DNA from 4 places in the Sutcliffiella horikoshii genome. Region 4 is predicted to be linked to each of the others. Evidence: riboswitches for the same ligand, from Rfam matches in the RefSeq annotation. Region 4 holds a riboswitch; each other region holds the start of a gene.
What was found. Region 4 has a riboswitch for S-adenosylmethionine ahead of K7887_RS21740 (iron-containing alcohol dehydrogenase family protein). Riboswitches for the same ligand answer to the same signal wherever they lie in the genome.

Region 1: it holds a riboswitch for S-adenosylmethionine, as region 4 does, so the genes downstream of both, metK (methionine adenosyltransferase) here and K7887_RS21740 (iron-containing alcohol dehydrogenase family protein) in region 4, are expected to answer to the same signal.
Region 2: it holds a riboswitch for S-adenosylmethionine, as region 4 does, so the genes downstream of both, K7887_RS21140 (LLM class flavin-dependent oxidoreductase) here and K7887_RS21740 (iron-containing alcohol dehydrogenase family protein) in region 4, are expected to answer to the same signal.
Region 3: it holds a riboswitch for S-adenosylmethionine, as region 4 does, so the genes downstream of both, K7887_RS14185 (sugar ABC transporter substrate-binding protein) here and K7887_RS21740 (iron-containing alcohol dehydrogenase family protein) in region 4, are expected to answer to the same signal.

What each region holds. Positions count from the first base shown of each region.
Region 1 is NZ_CP082918.1:3,390,871-3,395,263, forward strand. It holds gene abc-f (ribosomal protection-like ABC-F family protein) at 1-362, shown strand, start outside; gene metK (methionine adenosyltransferase) at 433-1,632, opposite strand; SAM riboswitch class I at 1,810-1,977, opposite strand; gene pckA (phosphoenolpyruvate carboxykinase (ATP)) at 2,386-3,972, shown strand.
Region 2 is NZ_CP082918.1:4,150,315-4,154,707, forward strand. It holds gene K7887_RS21135 (ATP-grasp domain-containing protein) at 173-1,120, opposite strand; gene K7887_RS21140 (LLM class flavin-dependent oxidoreductase) at 1,172-2,224, opposite strand; SAM riboswitch class I at 2,314-2,425, opposite strand; partial or broken gene K7887_RS21150 (IS3 family transposase) at 2,895-4,063, shown strand.
Region 3 is NZ_CP082918.1:2,744,833-2,749,225, forward strand. It holds gene K7887_RS14180 (sugar ABC transporter ATP-binding protein) at 1-584, opposite strand, end outside; gene K7887_RS14185 (sugar ABC transporter substrate-binding protein) at 645-1,757, opposite strand; SAM riboswitch class I at 1,860-1,965, opposite strand; gene K7887_RS14190 (glycoside hydrolase family 13 protein) at 2,102-3,772, opposite strand; gene K7887_RS14195 (TolB-like translocation protein) at 4,001-4,393, shown strand, end outside.
Region 4 is NZ_CP082918.1:4,270,662-4,275,054, reverse strand. It holds gene K7887_RS21745 (EamA family transporter) at 145-1,017, shown strand; SAM riboswitch class I at 1,337-1,454, shown strand; gene K7887_RS21740 (iron-containing alcohol dehydrogenase family protein) at 1,514-2,629, shown strand; gene K7887_RS21735 (MetQ/NlpA family ABC transporter substrate-binding protein) at 2,626-3,438, shown strand; gene K7887_RS21730 (methionine ABC transporter ATP-binding protein) at 3,494-4,393, shown strand, end outside.

The sequences.
Region 1 (4,393 bases), 880 kb from region 4:
TCTTAAATAAGTATTTTGAGAAAACATGCTGGTTAGAAGATGGGGAGATCGTTACCTTTGAAGGGAACTATCAGTATGCGCGGGAGAAGCGGGAGGAATTGGAGAGGAAAAAGGTTGTGGAACTACCTGAAATCACCAAAATTGAGCAAAAGAAAAAGCACTTGGTTTATGAAGCGAGCGAAAAAAGATGCTACGAAGAATTTGAAAAGCAATTAGAAGATTTGGAAACAGAGATAGTTAAGTTGGAAACTCTGATGAACAATGAAGAGGATTTACTTACACTTCAAAGGCTGCAAGATGAACTAACCGTCTTAGAAACAGAAAGAGACTCTTTATATATAAAATTAGAAGAAATCCTTTAGAATTAAAAACCGCCTAAGAATAGAGCTCTCAAAGAGCCTCATTCTCGGGCGGTTTTCTTTATTAACTATATTAAGCGTTCGCTTGTTCTTTCAAAGCATCTGCTTTGTCTGTTTGCTCCCAAGGAAGATCCAGATCATTACGTCCGAAGTGGCCGTAAGCTGCAGTTTGCTTGTAGATAGGACGACGAAGGTCTAGCATTTTGATGATTCCTGCTGGACGAAGGTCGAAGTTATTGCGAACCAATTCAACTAATTTTTCTTCAGAAACTTTACCAGTTCCGAAAGTATCAACTGCGATGGATACCGGTTGTGCAACACCGATCGCGTAAGCCAATTGAACTTCACACTTGTCAGCAAGTCCGCTTGCTACGATGTTTTTAGCCACATAACGTGCAGCATATGCACCAGAGCGGTCTACTTTCGTTGCATCTTTACCGGAGAATGCTCCACCACCGTGGCGAGCGTATCCACCGTAAGTATCAACGATGATCTTACGTCCTGTAAGACCCGCATCCCCTTGTGGTCCACCGATTACGAAACGGCCAGTCGGGTTGATGAAGTATTTTGTGTTCTCGTCGATCAATTCAGCAGGAACTACCGGCTTGATTACGTATTCCTTGATGTTGCGTTGGATACGCTCCAAGGAAACCTCTGGGTGATGTTGAGTTGAAATTACGATTGTATCAATACGAACTGGTTGGTCGTTCTCATCATATTCCACTGTCACTTGCGTTTTACCGTCTGGACGTAAGTAAGGAAGAACCTCATCTTTTCTCACTTCTGTTAAACGGCGAGAAAGCTTGTGCGCCAGTGAAATAGGTAATGGCATTAATTCTTTTGTTTCATTACAAGCATATCCGAACATTAGACCTTGGTCTCCAGCTCCGATTGCTTCGATTTCTGCATCTGACATTTGACCTTCGCGAGCTTCTAACGCTTGGTCAACACCCATTGCGATGTCAGCAGACTGCTCATCGATGGAAGTAAGTACCGCACAAGTTTCCGCATCAAAACCGTACTTTGCACGAGTATAACCGATGCCTTGGATTGTTTCACGAACAATTTTAGGAATATCTACATAAGTGGAAGTTGTAATTTCTCCAGCTACCAATACCAATCCAGTAGTAACGGATGTTTCACACGCTACACGTGCATTCGGATCATTTGTTAGGATTGCATCCAGGATAGAATCGGAAATTTGGTCACAAATTTTATCCGGATGGCCTTCCGTTACGGACTCAGAAGTAAATAAACGACGTTGTTTAGTCATTAAAAAAAGTTCCTCCTTTTTGTTTATGAAAAGCGTTTGACTTCTCTTCACGTACAGCAGTTATATTTGATACGGATCTCAGTTCCTATTGTGATGTTCTATGTTATCTTGTGTAAAAATAGAAAAAACCTTCCCACAAAATTGAGGAAAGGTTTGATGTCGAGAATTAGCCTTTCACTCTTATCGGTCAAGGTCATAGCCTTGCTCAGGTTTAGCACCTTTTCTCAAGCGACCAATAACATTGGCCTAATACAAAACAGCGGCGTGCTTTTTCGCGCTCGCTCATCCTTTGAGCAGGTTGCTGGGTTTCATAGGGCCTGTCCCTCCACCAGCTCGGAATAAGAGTATCCGTTCAAGGTTCTATATTAGCGTACTAAAACCTTTCATGTCAACAAAAAAGAGAAATAATTCGACATCAATTTACAGGAAATAATTACTTCCTTTTATGTAGATCTTTTATCTTGAAAAATCTCATTATCATTTTCTTTTACTTCTGGTTGGCAAGGTTTATAATGGGAGAGGACATTTGGTGAAAATTTTAGTGGACAAGCTTAGAAATGACAACGCTTTCAATCAGTTAATCTAATGCTATTCCACTTGGATAAGCCTCTTTTTCACAAAATGTTAACGAATTCCTATAAATTTTCATAAAATAAGCTAATTAGTATGGACTATTAAGTTAAATGTGTTATACTTTTTAACAGATGAGAAAATAAATAAGCAAATTATATAATCAAAGGAGAGTTATCCATGATGAAAACGGTTGGGATTGATAATGGGTTAACAAAATTAATTTACGGAAGCAACACGCATGTTCAACTGTCTGTTCCTCAATTGGTAGAAAAGATATTAAACCGTAACGAAGGCTGCCTGACCTCAACTGGTGCAGTACTCGCAACGACTGGCAAATACACGGGTCGCTCCCCTAAAGATAAATTTATTGTAGAAGAAGAAATCAGCAAAGATAAAATTGACTGGGGTACCGTCAACGCGCCTATCTCTGAAGAAGTATTTGATCGCCTATATAACAAAGTTCTCACATACTTAGAAAACAAAGAAGAAGTATTTGTATTCAAAGGCTTCGCTGGCGCCGATGAAAAATATCAATTGCCAATCCAAGTAATCAACGAATTCGCATGGCACAACCTTTTTGCACAACAGTTATTTATTAAGCCAAATGAAGAGCAATTGGCAAAACATGAAACCGCATTCAGCATTGTTTCTGCTCCGAATTTCAAAGCAGATCCTGTCATAGACGGAACAAATTCAGAAGCATTCATCATTATTTCCTTCAGCAAACGCATTGTTCTGATCGGTGGTACAGAATATGCCGGAGAAATGAAAAAGTCCATTTTCTCTGTAATGAATTATCTTCTTCCGGAAAACGGAATTATGCCAATGCACTGCTCGGCAAACGTAGGACGCGAAGGCGATGTAGCATTATTCTTCGGTCTTTCCGGTACAGGTAAAACAACGCTATCTGCTGACCCGAACCGTAAACTTATCGGAGACGACGAGCACGGCTGGTCTAACACAGGCGTATTTAACATTGAAGGCGGATGCTATGCTAAATGCATCGGTCTGACTCGTGAAAAAGAACCGCAAATCTTTGACGCAATCCGTTTTGGCTCAGTCCTTGAAAATGTGGTCATTGATGGTCAATCAAGAATTGCTGACTATGAAAACTCCACGTTAACAGAAAATACACGTGCAGCTTACTCATTGGATGCAATGGACAATATCGTTCAACCAAGCATTGCCGGTCACCCAAATACCATCGTCTTTTTAACAGCCGATGCAACTGGCGTATTGCCTCCAATCTCTAAGCTATCAAAAGAACAGGCAATGTTCCACTTCCTAAGTGGTTACACAAGTAAACTTGCAGGCACAGAGCGTGGAATCACATCACCACAAGCAACTTTCTCTACTTGCTTTGGTTCACCATTCCTGCCGCTTCCTGCTACTACTTATGCGGAGATGCTTGGCAAGAAAATTGATGAGCACAACGTACAGGTTTACCTTGTTAACACAGGCTGGACTGGCGGGGAGTATGGCGTTGGAAGCCGCATGAAGCTTTCTTACACAAGAGCTATGGTACAGGCGGCACTTGAAGGCGACCTGACAAATGTGGAAGTAGAAACCGATCCATACTTCGGCGTTTCCATTCCAGTACATGTTCCAGGTGTACCTGACGAAGTGTTACAACCGAAGAAAACATGGCATAACGAAGAAAAATACGACCAGTTTGCTCGCGAGCTCGCAGGAAAGTTCAAAGCGAACTTCAAGAAGTTTGAAAATGTACCTGCGGAAGTCCTTGAGTTGGGCGGACCTACGGTATAATAATTATAAATGTTTTAGGCCAACCAAGGCTTTGAGAGACTTGGTTGGCCTTCTAGTTTATGGGGGGACGTTTAGAAGAACCCCCTATATGACTGTTTTCATGTTTTTAGTGGGGGTTCGGGCGTATAGAGCTGTCCTATTTAACCGTTTCCCTCTTTCTCTTGGGTGTTCGGGCATATAGAGCCGTTCTATTTGACTGTTTCCCTCTTTCTCATCGGCGTTCGGGCGTATAGAGCCGTTCTATTTGACCGTTTCCTTCTTTCTCATCGGCGTTCGGGCGTATAGAGCCGTTCTATTTGACCGTTTCCTTCTTTCTCATCGGCGTTCGGGCGTATAGGATGTTCCCTCTACAACCGTTTTCCCTTTCCACACCGCGTTTCGGGCGTTGAGAAGCTCCCTCTACTACCGTTTTCCCTTTCCA
Region 2 (4,393 bases), 120 kb from region 4:
TATCCGTAGGGTCCGGTTGGGACTTGCGGATAGCTTTTTTCGTGGGAACCCTCTGTAGAGTGTAGCGCAAGGTGTGAGACTCCTGCGGGGGATAACGGTTGGTTGAGACCCCGCAACGAAGTGAGGAGGCTCAAGCATCGTCCCGCGGAAAGCGAACACCTGGAGCGAAACTCTACAGTTGTTTAACAGATCCCTCTAGCTCTTTGCCGAGTAGTTTGGCTAGCTCCAGCATGCCGTATTTTCCGGCAGCTTTTTCGGCGTCAGCGTTATAATTTGTGTTGGTGTTGACATCATAGGTGAAAATCTCACCCTGACTGTTGCGGATAAATTCAATACCTGCCACCTGGATCTCGTTTTCTTGCAGGAACTGTTCATACTTTTCAATGATTGGGTCGGCAAAGCCTTCCACGATACGGAATTTCGGCTTCTCTTCGACTTCTTCTCCTACCGGGCAAAACAGGTCCCCGATCTGGCAGGCATCGGCCGGGCACAGCTCAAAGCCTTCTGACGTATCGACCTGCACCGCATAAACAAATTTCCCGCCAATAAACTCACAACGGGTAATAAAAGGCTCTGGTGCCTGAATGTATTCCTGGATAAGCGTGATTCCATCTACCGGCTCTTCAAAATCTGGTCCAAACAAGTATTCTTCAAGGGAAGCTGTTGAATGGAATAGCTGTACCCCAAGTCCTTTTCCTGCTCGATTATGTTTGGTAATAAAGGAGTCAGAACCAATTCGCTTTGCCGCCTGCAAGATATGTTCTTTGCCTACCGCCGCAATGGTTTTTGGTGTCTTGACTCCGGCTTTTTCAAGGGCCGTATACTGATTGACCTTGCTTAGTTCCAACTGAAGAGCGCGACTTCCATTCAGGACTTTCCGTCCATGGTGTTCGAGCCATGCAAGCACAGCCCCTGTTAACTCAGGTGCAAAACGATGATCTCTTGTATGAGAAGAAGCGCTCATTCTGTTGTAAAATACGCCTTCAGGTGGCTCTTCCGTCAGAGGTACCACTCCTTCATCTAAGTGCCATTCTTCATATGGCAAACCTAACTCTTCCAATCTAGTTGTTAAATGTGTCGTCCACTCTTTATTTTCATGAATAATATAAATTTTTTCCACGATGATTGCCTCCATTTTATGCATATATAGTAGTGTATTCTCTGCTAGGTTTTATGATTGGGCAAGCTCTTCTGGTTGCGGATGTACTAGGGGCATCACTTTTTTGGCGAAGCGCTCCATTTCTTCAAGCTGCGGGGAAAATTGTAATAACAATAATTCCACGCCAGCTTTCTCGAATTCTTGTATTCTAGTAGCAATCTGCTCCGGCGTACCGATTAGATTTGGACGCAATCCCCTATTTGACACAGAATAATCCTGCAGTTGTATTTGTTGTTCAAGCTGTGATTTGCTTGTGAAGTCCTTAAATCCAGCATACGCATCAGATTCTTTAACAGCTGTAATCCTGGCGAGTTCTGCCTGTGCTTCCTCTTCTGTATCCCTGCAAATAACATAGGCAGCCATCCCAAACGATTGAAATGGAGGATTCGATGTCTTGGCTCTCTTTTCTTTCATATCGTTAATCTTCGCCGCCACTTCCTCCACCGTGCCCCCGTGCATGACATAGGCATCACAGTGCGAGGAGATAACTTCCTTCCCTTTCGGACTTTCGCCGCCTGCATAAAGGATGGGATTAGGGCGTTGTACCGGTTTTGGGTGGAGTTTTGTTTCTTTCAGCTGATAGTATTTTCCCTCATAGGTAAAAGAATCTTCTGTCCATAAACCTTTAAGAACATCAATAAACTCTTTCGTGCGGTCATAACGCTCATCATGCTCGGTAAAGATCCCGCCATACTGACGGGCCTCCTCTTCCCACCAAGCCGACACGACATTGAGGGTGAATCGACCGTTGCTGATGTGATCGATGTTTGCTGTTGCTTTCGCGGCAATAGCAGGGTTATGAAATCCAGGCCTGATCGCCGTCATTATTTCTATCTTTTCGGTTACTGCTGCCAAGGCTGCGGCAGTAGACCAAGCCTCCAATGTGTCCTCTTTCGGGCCTTTAATATCATTTAGGAAGAGCTCCGCAATTAAGGTTGTATCAAACCCAAGCTGTTCTGCCTGCTGAATTACCTTTTTGGCATAGTCAAAAGTCGGAGGCATCTGTTCATCCTCCACATTTCGCAACCAACCGCCGAATATCGGCAACCAAAATCCAAACTTCATCTCACGCTTCCCCCTTTTGATGTTTGTGTATGTAGACAAACAAAAAACTCCTTCGATAAGAAGAAGTTTGAGTACAAGCCCGTAACATCCACTTATCTTCCAAGAACGTTTGTCTTGCTGGAATTGGCACCTATACAGTTGTCCGTACTGTACGGTTGCCGGGCTTCACAGGGCCAGTCCCTCCACCTCTCTTGATAAGAAAACTTACTATTCAATTATTGTTATCTAGACTAATCCTATCACGAAACTTGGGAATGGACAAGTCTTTCGGATAGCTAAATACTCTGGTTATATTACTAGCTTATTAGCTGGGGGAGGAAAAATGAACTGGTGGTTTTGGAGTTATTTAGGGGATTGGGGTGGATGGCGCGGGGATGAAGACACTTTTGAGCTTGTAAACCACTCAGTGAGGTCTTCATCCGCCTTATGAAGACACTTCCAAGCCTAAAATTCTCTCACGGAGGTCTTCATCCGCCTTATGAAGACACTTCTGAGCCTAAAATCCTCTCACGGAGGTCTTCATCCACCTTATAAAGACCTCTCTCATTACTTTTCCTGCTCACTCAGGTCCTCATAGACCCCATGAAGATCCCTTGTGGGTCTAGACTATAAAGTAGACACGGTTTGGAGAGACTTGTAAAAACAAGTATCTGGAACGGAGCGTGTCATGATGAGTAAAAGATATGACCCTGAATTCAAGGAATACATTGCCAAGCTAGTAGTAGAAGAGGGAAATAAAGCAACAGATATTAGTAAAGAAATGGACTTGTCACCAAAGAACATATCACGTTGGGTTAGCATTTATCGAAAGAAAACGCAAGCTGGGGAGAGTTACATTACTCCTAGCGAGTTTAAAAAACGTGAAAAAGAACTATTGGATCAAATAAACGAATTGAAAGAGGAAAATGAAATCATAAAAAAGGCGGCGCACATCTTCATGAAAAGCCAGAAGTAATTTACCGATTTATTTTTCAACATCGGAAAGAGTTTCGAATTGTGAAGATGTGCACGGTATTAAATGTATCCAAGAGTGGGTACTACAAGTGGATTAATAAAAAGGAGTCCCCTAGAAAAAAACGAAAAACGTGGATGATGGCAAAAATTCGTGGTCTATTCTTTCAGAATAAAGAAGTCTATGGGAGTCCTAGAATTACGAGAGAATTGTATAAAGATGGGTTTCTGATTTCAGAGAAAACCGTCGGAAGATATATGCGTGAAATGGGGCTTTGTGCTATACCGGAACAACGTTTTGTGGTTACGACAGATTCCAACCATAATCAGCCAATTTATCCGAATCTACTTAATCGCGAGTTTAATCCAGAAAAGCCTAATCAAGTGTGGGTAACAGATATCACATACATTTGGACGTTAAAAGGATGGTTGTATTTGGCTACAGTAATGGACCTGTTTTCTAGAAAAATTGTTGGTTGGAGTTTGAACAAAACCATGACAAAGGAGCTTCCTTTACAAGCGTTAAACAGAGCTATAAATCAAAGAAAGCCTCCTTATGGCCTGATTCACCATTCTGATCGTGGTAGCCAATATACCTCCAGTGATTACATCGCACGCTTGAAGGAATGTAACATGGAAATAAGTATGAGTCGAAAAGGAAACTGTTATGATAATGCATGTATGGAGTCCTTTTTTGCGACTCTGAAAAAAGAGCTTGTGTATCGAAGAAAATTCGCAACTCGAGAAGAAGCAACGAAGGAAATTTGGACCTATATTATGAGCTTTTATAACGAAAGAAGAAGTCACTCTAAACTAGGATATATATCACCAAATGAATACGAACGAAGCAATACGAAAAAACAAGTACTAGATAAAGAAGCTGCATAAAGAGTAACCCCACTTAGCAACTTTACATGGAGGGGCGGGTAGGATAGCCTACCTGGCGAGCCACTGGTTCCTACCCAGGTGGCTTTGTGGCTCGAGGTCATACCCGCAGAGGCTCCATGTCAAGTTGCGGGACACTGAGAATTCTCTATTTGGGATCTTTCATACAAGATACAAACTAGATACGAGGAAAATAGCTTTTTTAAAAAGTAAAGCTGTACCAATATTGAAAAACATAAGAAGATTCTCTCTAAAAAGTTGTCCACTTTCTTGACAGAAGACCACTTGCGCTAACGGTACCAAAAAACGCCCCCCAAACCAGGAAGGCGTCCA
Region 3 (4,393 bases), 1.5 Mb from region 4:
TCCTCTTTCAATCTTTTGATGACAGAAAACAGTTTTTCTGTCTCTCTGTTGCTAAGAGGCGCTGTTGGTTCATCTAAAATCAAAAACTTACAATCTGTTGAAATAGCTCTTGCCAAGAGGACCATTTGCTTCTCTGCTAATGTCAGCGAGCTTACTAGACGCTTGGTAGAAATATTACTATTCAATTTTTTCAAGTGTTCGGCCGCTTTCTTATGTACATTTCTCCAACGAATCCACTGCTTGCTTCCGGAGTGCTGCACCGTCTCTTGAAGCATGATATTCTCCGCTACCGTCAGTGTCGGAATCAATGCTGCATCCACTTCCTGATAAACGATTTGTACGCCTGCCTGTTGGGAGTCAGTTGGATTAGAAATAGAAAGTGGATTTCCTCCGAGTTTGATTTCCCCGCTAAAATGATCGTACGCTCCAGCCAGTACTTTCATCAACGTCGATTTCCCAGCACCATTGGCTCCTATTAAAGCATGGACACTTCCGGGTTTTGCGGTAAATGTTACTTGGTCAAGAGCCTTTACCCCAGGGAATTCGATGGATATATCTTTCATTTCAAGTGTTGTGTTTGTCATTCTGCTCCCCCTCTCTTCAAAAATACAAACACTCTCTCCTGATGAAGAGAGTGCCGTCTATTATTTTTTGTAATGCTCTTTCAATGTGTTCATCCACTCTTCTAAGAAGGAGTCAGATTCACCCCAGCCCTCCACGACTGATGAAAGGTTGCCCATGTTTACCGCTTCGTTTGATTGTTTTAAATCTTCTTGAGAGATTAAGGAAGCTTCCAAGTCATAAGTTTGCGGCGTTTCTTCCCCTGCAAGCTTTTTAGCAAGTAAACGCAGATTTACAGCACCGATCAATTTCGGATCCACAGCTGCTGTGTATTTCCAAGGGCTTCCTTCCGTACTGATTTCCTGAAGGTCGGCATTGGAAACATCGATTCCGTATATCTTGATTTCTTCTCGACCTGCCTCTTTTAAAGCACGAGCCGCTCCTACTGCGAATGCATCCCATGTTGCAAAGATAGCATCAATGCTTCCTTTAGGGTGCTTGTTCAACATTGCCGCAACCGCGTTCTGTGTTTGAACGGAAGTATCTGCCGCTGCAACTCCAAAGCGTTCCACTTCATTCAGTCCGGGATTGTTTTCTAATGTCTCCTTATAAACATTGTTACGTCGAACCATCGGAGGGAAACCGTCAACCCACAGATACACCACATTTGCTTCCCCATTGAAATCGTTAACGAGTTGGTCAAGTGCCAACTTTGCCAGCTCCTCATCATCTTGAGAAGTTAGTGTAACTCCTTCAATGTTCGCTAAATCTCCGTTGGAATCGAATGTCACCACTTCTTTGCCGCTGTCGACAAGCTGCTGAACCCCTCCCACTGTTGCCGAATCATCACCGTGTGAAATAATCACTCCGTCATAATCTTGGTTAACCGTCTGGTTGATAGCATCATGAAATTTGGCACTGTCACCATTTGCAGTAAACACATCCACTGTAAACCCTAGTGACTCCCCTTCCTCTTTAGCCCCAGCTAAAAATTGAGCCGTATGATCATCTCCGCCAATCTTTCGTATCACCTTAATTTTTGCACCTTCTCCATCAGCAAACTTCTCTGGTACGTTCTCAATCGGCCCAGTCGGCTTACTGCTCGCCGCAGAATCGCCTCCTCCACTACAACCTGTCAATAATAAAGTCGCTGTTGTTAATGCCACAATTCCTTTTTTAAAAATGTTTTTAGTCATTCTTTTTACTCCCCTTTTTGCTTTATTGCTTTAATAAAATAAAAAAACCTCTCCAAGAAAGAGAGGTTTGAGCGCTAATTGAAAACAAAAAGACTTGTCCCTCTCTTATCTTTCAAAACATCACTGTTTTGCAGGATTTAGCACCAATTCCAAACGGAACGGTTGCTGGGCGTCATAGGGCCAGTCCCTCTGCCACTCTTGATAAGAGATCGAAATATTTAGTTTATTAAAAGAATTAAGTATTACTTTACCGCCTTAAAGGGGAAGTGTCAATGACTTTTTCGAAATTTTTTTGTCAAAAAGAAAAAGCCCCACCCTTAAGTGAGACTTTCCCAACATATATATTACTTCGCAACTACATAAACACGAGTTTCATAAGGCTTTAATGTCAATTCAGACACACCTTCATGTGCAGCAACTTCATAGTTTTGAAGACGAAGGTCTGCAGAAGCTACCTCAAGATCTTCAAGCTCTACTGTTACTTCTTCCTCACTCAAGTTACATAATACAACCGCCACTTTGTTATCAAGTGTTCTTGTATAACCGTAAACTTGTGTGTCATCTTCAAGAATCAGATTGTATTCGCCATAGACAAATACTTCCTCTTCTTTACGAATTTTGATCATGTCGCGATAGAAGCTTAATACGGAATTCGGGTCATTCCATTGCTTTTCCACATTGATGGTTTTGTAGTTTTCATTCACGCCCATCCATGGAGTACCAGTGGTGAAGCCTCCGTTTGGCTCGTCGTTCCACTGCATAGGAGTACGGGAGTTGTCACGGCCTTTAGCCCAGATGATTTCCATCACTTTTTGAGCATGCTCTTCCCCTTTGGCACTCTCAATGTCGTAAAGGTTTTTCATGCCAACATCATCATAATCGTTAATGCTGTCAAACTTCACATTTGTCATACCAAGTTCTTGACCTTGGTAGATGAAAGGAGTTCCTTGCATTAAGAAATACAATGCACCAAGCGATTTCGCACTTTCCACTAGGTACTCTTTATCATTTCCCCATGTAGAAACAGAACGAGCCTGGTCATGGTTTTCAAGGAATAAGGCATTCCAGCCATTCCCTTCCAACCCTTTTTGCCATTTCGTCAATGTTTTCTTCAGTTGAAGAAGGTCTACGCCGCCTTCTGTTCCTTTTTCCCAAAGACCAAGATGTTCAAATTGGAAAATCATATTGAACTTCCCGTTCTCTTCGCCAACCCACTCATCTGCTTGGTTCAGCTTCACACCATTTGCTTCCCCGACCGTCATGATGTCGTAACGCGCAAACGTTTGCTCTTTCAATTCCTCAAGATGCTTTTGAATTCCTTCAACATTCATCATGTAGTCAAAAGATGGAACATAATCTAAACCTTTTGGATTCGGCAAGTCCGGGAATCCAGGCTCTTTTTTGATATGAGAAATAGCATCCACACGGAATCCGTCAATTCCTTTGTCCAACCACCAGTTGATCATGTCGTACAACGCAAAGCGAACATCTTTATTTTCCCAGTTTAAGTCAGGCTGTTCTGTTGCAAAGATGTGCATGTAATACTGGCCAGTCTTCTCGTCCAACTTCCAAGCAGGACCATTGAAAATACTTTCCCAGTTGTTCGGCTCTTTGCCAGCTTTTCCATCTTTCCAAATGTACCAATCACGTTTTGGATTGTCTTTAGAAGATGCAGATTCAATGAACCACTCATGCTGATCAGAAGTATGATTGATTACCAAATCAATGATAAGCTTCATGTCGCGGTTATGCACTTCTTCTAGTAACTCATCAAAATCCGCCATGTTCCCGAAGTCTTCCATGATATCTTGATAATCACTGATGTCATAGCCATTATCAACATTCGGAGACTTATACATCGGACAGATCCAAATAACATCTATACCCATATCTTTTAAATAATCTAATTTAGAAATAACTCCTCGTAAATCACCAATACCGTCCCCATTGGAATCCATGAAACTTCTAGGATATACCTGATAGGCAACTGCTTCTTTCCACCATATCTTTTTCAATCTTGATACACTCCCTTATTAACGACGCTCTTTGCTATGATAACGGTTGCACGATTTTGCGTAACCGTTTGCACAAATCTACAAAAAAAATATAACTTGGAATAATTCCACTACTTTACTATACCATCTTTTTCACTAATTTCAACTCAAATTCTGATTTTGTTTTATTCATGAAATGGTGGTAGCTGGTAACACTAAAGGGTAGGAATATTTTAGGAGGATTTTACCATGAAATATTTATTGATATGCCTATTGGCTGCATCCGTTGTTTTCTCCCCACTATCTAGTTACGCTACAACCACGGAACAACCAAAAGCGGCTTTTACGAGGTACCATTCTTTATGGATGTTTGATGGTACCAAGGAAGTTCCCTTGCATGAGAACATTGAAGTGGGAAAATTCAGTTGGTCAAGTGATGGCAAGTGGCTTGTTTATGAAGCCAAGCAGGTGGATACGCCATCAGAATTAGAAGAATATGACATTTGGTTATATAATACCGAAACAATGAGTTCTACCAAACTAAAGATTGCGGGACATGATCCACAGTGGAATCCCGTTGACCGTTCATTTGGATTTCTGACTGGTTCCATACTTTGTGTTGTGGAACTTGCTTCTGGAACT
Region 4 (4,393 bases):
GTATTTGCTAAAATTAAAAAAATATAGAAAGAGGTATGGTTGCTGGTTTCTGAAAAAAGATAGGCAAAAATTAAGTTATAAATCCTTTACTAAGAGGTATTGTTATCTTTACGGGTTTTAAGAGGAATAAGTGGAGGTAACAGTATGCGTGTAGGTGGGTTTGGATTAGTAACTTTAGCAGCAATATTATGGGGCATTTCCGGAGGACTCGGCGGATTTTTAATGGATAAAGGTTGGGACCCCCTGGTCATCTCCTTTTATAGGGGAACAGTAGGTTTATTATGTATTCTTATTTGGTTCTTGTTCCAGCCTACCCGGTGGAATAAGCCGCTGCTGTTCTGGTCCATTGTGGCAGGTGTTGGAGTAGCAGGGAATTTTATTTTTTACTTTGTCAGTATCTCAGAGGCCAGTATTGCGGTAGCGGCAACATTGATGTATACTGCGCCAGTTTTTGTCCTTCTTATCTCTTTTATACTTCGTCTTGAACAAGGGTCATTATTTAAATGGCTGGCTATTGGTTTGGTGATGGCTGGAGTGGTATTGCTGACAGAGGTTTACAGCATTGGCTCCGATAGTATCACGATGCTTGGACTTGGTGCAGGGTTAGGCGCGGGGTTATCGTATGCATTATTCATTTTTGGTTTTAAAAATGCCTCGCGCCACGGGCAACCGCAAGGAATTTTAACGATCGCATTTCTTGCCTTTACTATCATTACGATGTTTTTCACTGATCGGAGTGAAGCAGTTTCTCTTTTTAACTCACCGGACTTATTATGGATGATTCTTTTAGGGATATTGGGAGCAGGCTTGTCATTCTTCTTGTATGTAGTTGGTTTGAAACGAACATCGCCGACTTCAGCTTCCATTATTGCAATGGTGGAACCGGTCACTGCGTCCCTTTTTGGATTTATTGTTTTGAGTGAACTGCTTACAGCAACCCAGCTTGGAGGTATGGCAATCATCTTGGTGACAGTGACCATCTTAGGTGTGAAGCAGAGTAGAAAAAGTAACTCTTGAATAAAGAGGACAGGTTCCTCGACCCGTCTATACACTAAAGCATAGTTGCGTTTATGTTCCTGTCCTTCAATTTGATTTTTTAGACCTGTACCTCACTCATAAATGCATGAGTATTATCTTCTGTATATATTTAAAAAATACCATTCATGTTTCTGATTTTCCTATTTTCGTTACAGTATGTAGTTCATCGAAAATAATATTAAATAATACCAAGCCTTTCGTCTCCTGATTCTTTGTTGCTTTACCTCTTGACAGCATTAAAAATACAGACTATACTTACAATTAAATTTTAGAATTTTACTAATTTAATATGCAAATTCTCTTATCAAGAGAGGTGGAGGGACTGGCCCTATGATGCCCGGCAACCATTCTTATGTTTTTCGTAAGGAAAGGTGCTAATTCCAGCAAGACACGTGGAGTGTTTTGGAAGATGAGAGAGGACAGAGTATTTTTAAATACGTAAGCCTCTCTTTTTTATTAGGGAGGCTTTTTTATTTTGTCTACAATATGGGGGGGGAGGAACATTTCAATTCGAATTCAAGGAGCACCAAGCTTTTATAAATGCAAGGAGGATATACTGCAGGAATTGTCCGTGCTTTTAAAGGAAAGGGACATAGGTTCCTTGCTGATCATTCATGGAGAGAAGTCATTCCAGGCTATTAAACCGTATTGGCCGGAGCGTGAGGAGGCTAATGCGACGTATGTTGCTTACTCCGGTATCTGTTCAGAATCTGAAATAAAAAGATGTAAAGAGCTGGCAGAATCCTTACACGTCGATGCTGTCATTGGAATAGGCGGAGGGAAGGTCCTGGATCTTGCAAAGGCTGCAGGCCATGAGGCTAAAAAGGACGTCATCCTCATACCGACACTTGCCTCTACTTGTGCGGCTTGGACACCGTTAAGCGTCATATATGATGACGAGGGACGCTTCCAAACCTACACAGTCTTTCCCCGCAGTACCTATATGGTTCTAGTAGAACCGAGGGTGATCCTAGGAGCACCGTCAAGATATTTGAAAGCTGGAATTGGGGATACGCTTGCCAAATGGTATGAGGCGAATGCCATTGTGCATGGATTGGATTACATCCCGTTGCCTGTGGAGGTAGCACTGCATGCAGCAAAATTAAGTAGAAATCGATTATTAGAGGAGAGCCATCAAGCGCTGATAGATTGCGAGGCAGGTAATCTTTCCCCTTCTGTCCTCACCATTATCGAGGCGAATATTTTGCTGGGGGGAATGGTAGGTGGCTTTGGAGATGAGTATGGAAGAGTGGCGGGAGCACATTCGATCCATAATGCACTAACACATCTACCTGGCACAACGGAGCTGCTTCATGGAGAAAAGGTGGCATATGGGATACTCGTACAACTTGCACTGGAGGGGAACGAGGAAGAAATCAGCTCGCTGCTCCCTTTCTATAGGCAAATAGGATTGCCATCCTCTTGTGGGGACCTACATATTCAGGGGCGAGATGATATACATCTAATCGCTGAAAAGGCGCTTTTGCCTCACGAATCCATCCATTTTATGAAAAACAAATTTACGCAGCAGGATATTGTTGCTGCCATTGCAAAACTAGAAACATTACAAAAAGGAGAGAGAGAAGCATGAAAAAATTCGCAGTATTATGCATGAGCATTCTTTTATCATTGGTAGTCACCGCTTGTGGAGGAGAGCAAGGGGAGGGACAGGCGTTAAGTGAGGATAAGTTGAAAATAGGAGTGACCGCTGGCCCGCATGAACAGGTTTTAGAGAAGGTGAAGGAAGTAGCAGAAGAAGATGGGCTAGAGATTGAAATTGTCGTGTTCAATGAATATGTGATGCCTAATGTGGCTCTTGCAGAAAGAGAATTAGACGTAAATAGCTTTCAGCACAAACCATACCTAGATCAATTTAAAGAGGACCGGGGCTTAGATCTTGTGGAAATTGCCAATACCGTCAACTTTCCAATGGGAATGTACTCCGATTCCATTACCGACGTAAGCGAATTAAAGGATGGAGATAAAGTAGGGCTTCCAAATGATCCGACAAATGGAGCGCGTGCACTTATCCTTTTTGAACAAGCGGGATTAATCAAGCTTAAAGATGGCGCTGGGGTTGGAGCTACAGTAAAGGATGTGGAGGAGAACGAATTAAATCTTGAATTCGTGGAGCTTGAGGCAGCTCAAATCCCCCGTCAGCTAGATGAGTTGGCAGCTGCCGCCATCAACACAAACTTTGCAGTGGAACATGGACTTGTTCCAACCGAGGATTCGATCTTCATGGAGCCAGGTGATTCTCCTTGGGTGAACTTGCTCGCTGTTCGTACCGAAAACAAAGATGATCCGGTTTTAGACAAACTGATCAAGGCTTACCATTCAGACGAAGTAAAGCAATTTATTGAAGAAACGTTCGAAGGCTCTGTTTTGGCATCTTGGTAAAAAAAAGGAGCTGCTTACTATAGCGGCTCTTACTTCTTAGAGTAGGAGGAACATAATGATTAATCTAGTCCACTTAGAAAAGACCTTTAAAACAAAAAAAGGGAAGGTAGAAGCATTGCGAGATGTTTCCTTGGAGGTACAAAAAGGAGAGATTTATGGCGTGATCGGGTATAGCGGTGCTGGGAAAAGCACCTTGATCCGGTGTGTGAATCTCCTTGAGAGGCCTTCTAATGGGAAGGTCTTGATAGACGGAACTGATCTTACCTCCTTATCTTCGCAGAAGCTGCTACTTGCCCGAAGAAAAATTGGCATGATCTTTCAAGGCTTTAACCTATTAAAAACAGCGACTGTTTACGATAACATCGCCATCCCCCTTCGTTTAACTGGCTTGCCCAAGTCCCAAATTGATGAAAGGGTAACGAAGTATTTGTCTATTGTTGGGCTGAAGGATAAGACGGACGCCTTTCCCGGTCAACTTTCGGGAGGGCAAAAGCAAAGGGTTGCGATTGCACGTGCATTATCACATGAACCAGAAATTTTACTAAGTGATGAGGCGACAAGCGCCCTTGATCCGGACACAACAGAGTCCATTTTAGAGCTATTATTAAAGATCAACGAGGAGCTAGGAATCACGATCCTGCTCATCACGCATGAGATGCACGTTATCCAACGAATCTGCGACAGGGTGGCGGTCATGGAAAATGGGAAGATTATTGAGCAGGGAAAAACCGTGGATATTTTTACCCATCCAAAAGAAAAAACAACCAAGAAATTTGTCAATAGTCTGTTTAACCATCAGCTGACAGAAGAGGTTTTCCAATCTCTTCAAGGCACAGGGAAAATTGTGTCTTTCAAATATATAGGATCCTCTTCCAATGATCCCGCACTCGCGACCATCAGCAAAAAATTTGATGTGTATCCAAATATCCTTTCCGGGAATATCACCGAGCTTAAA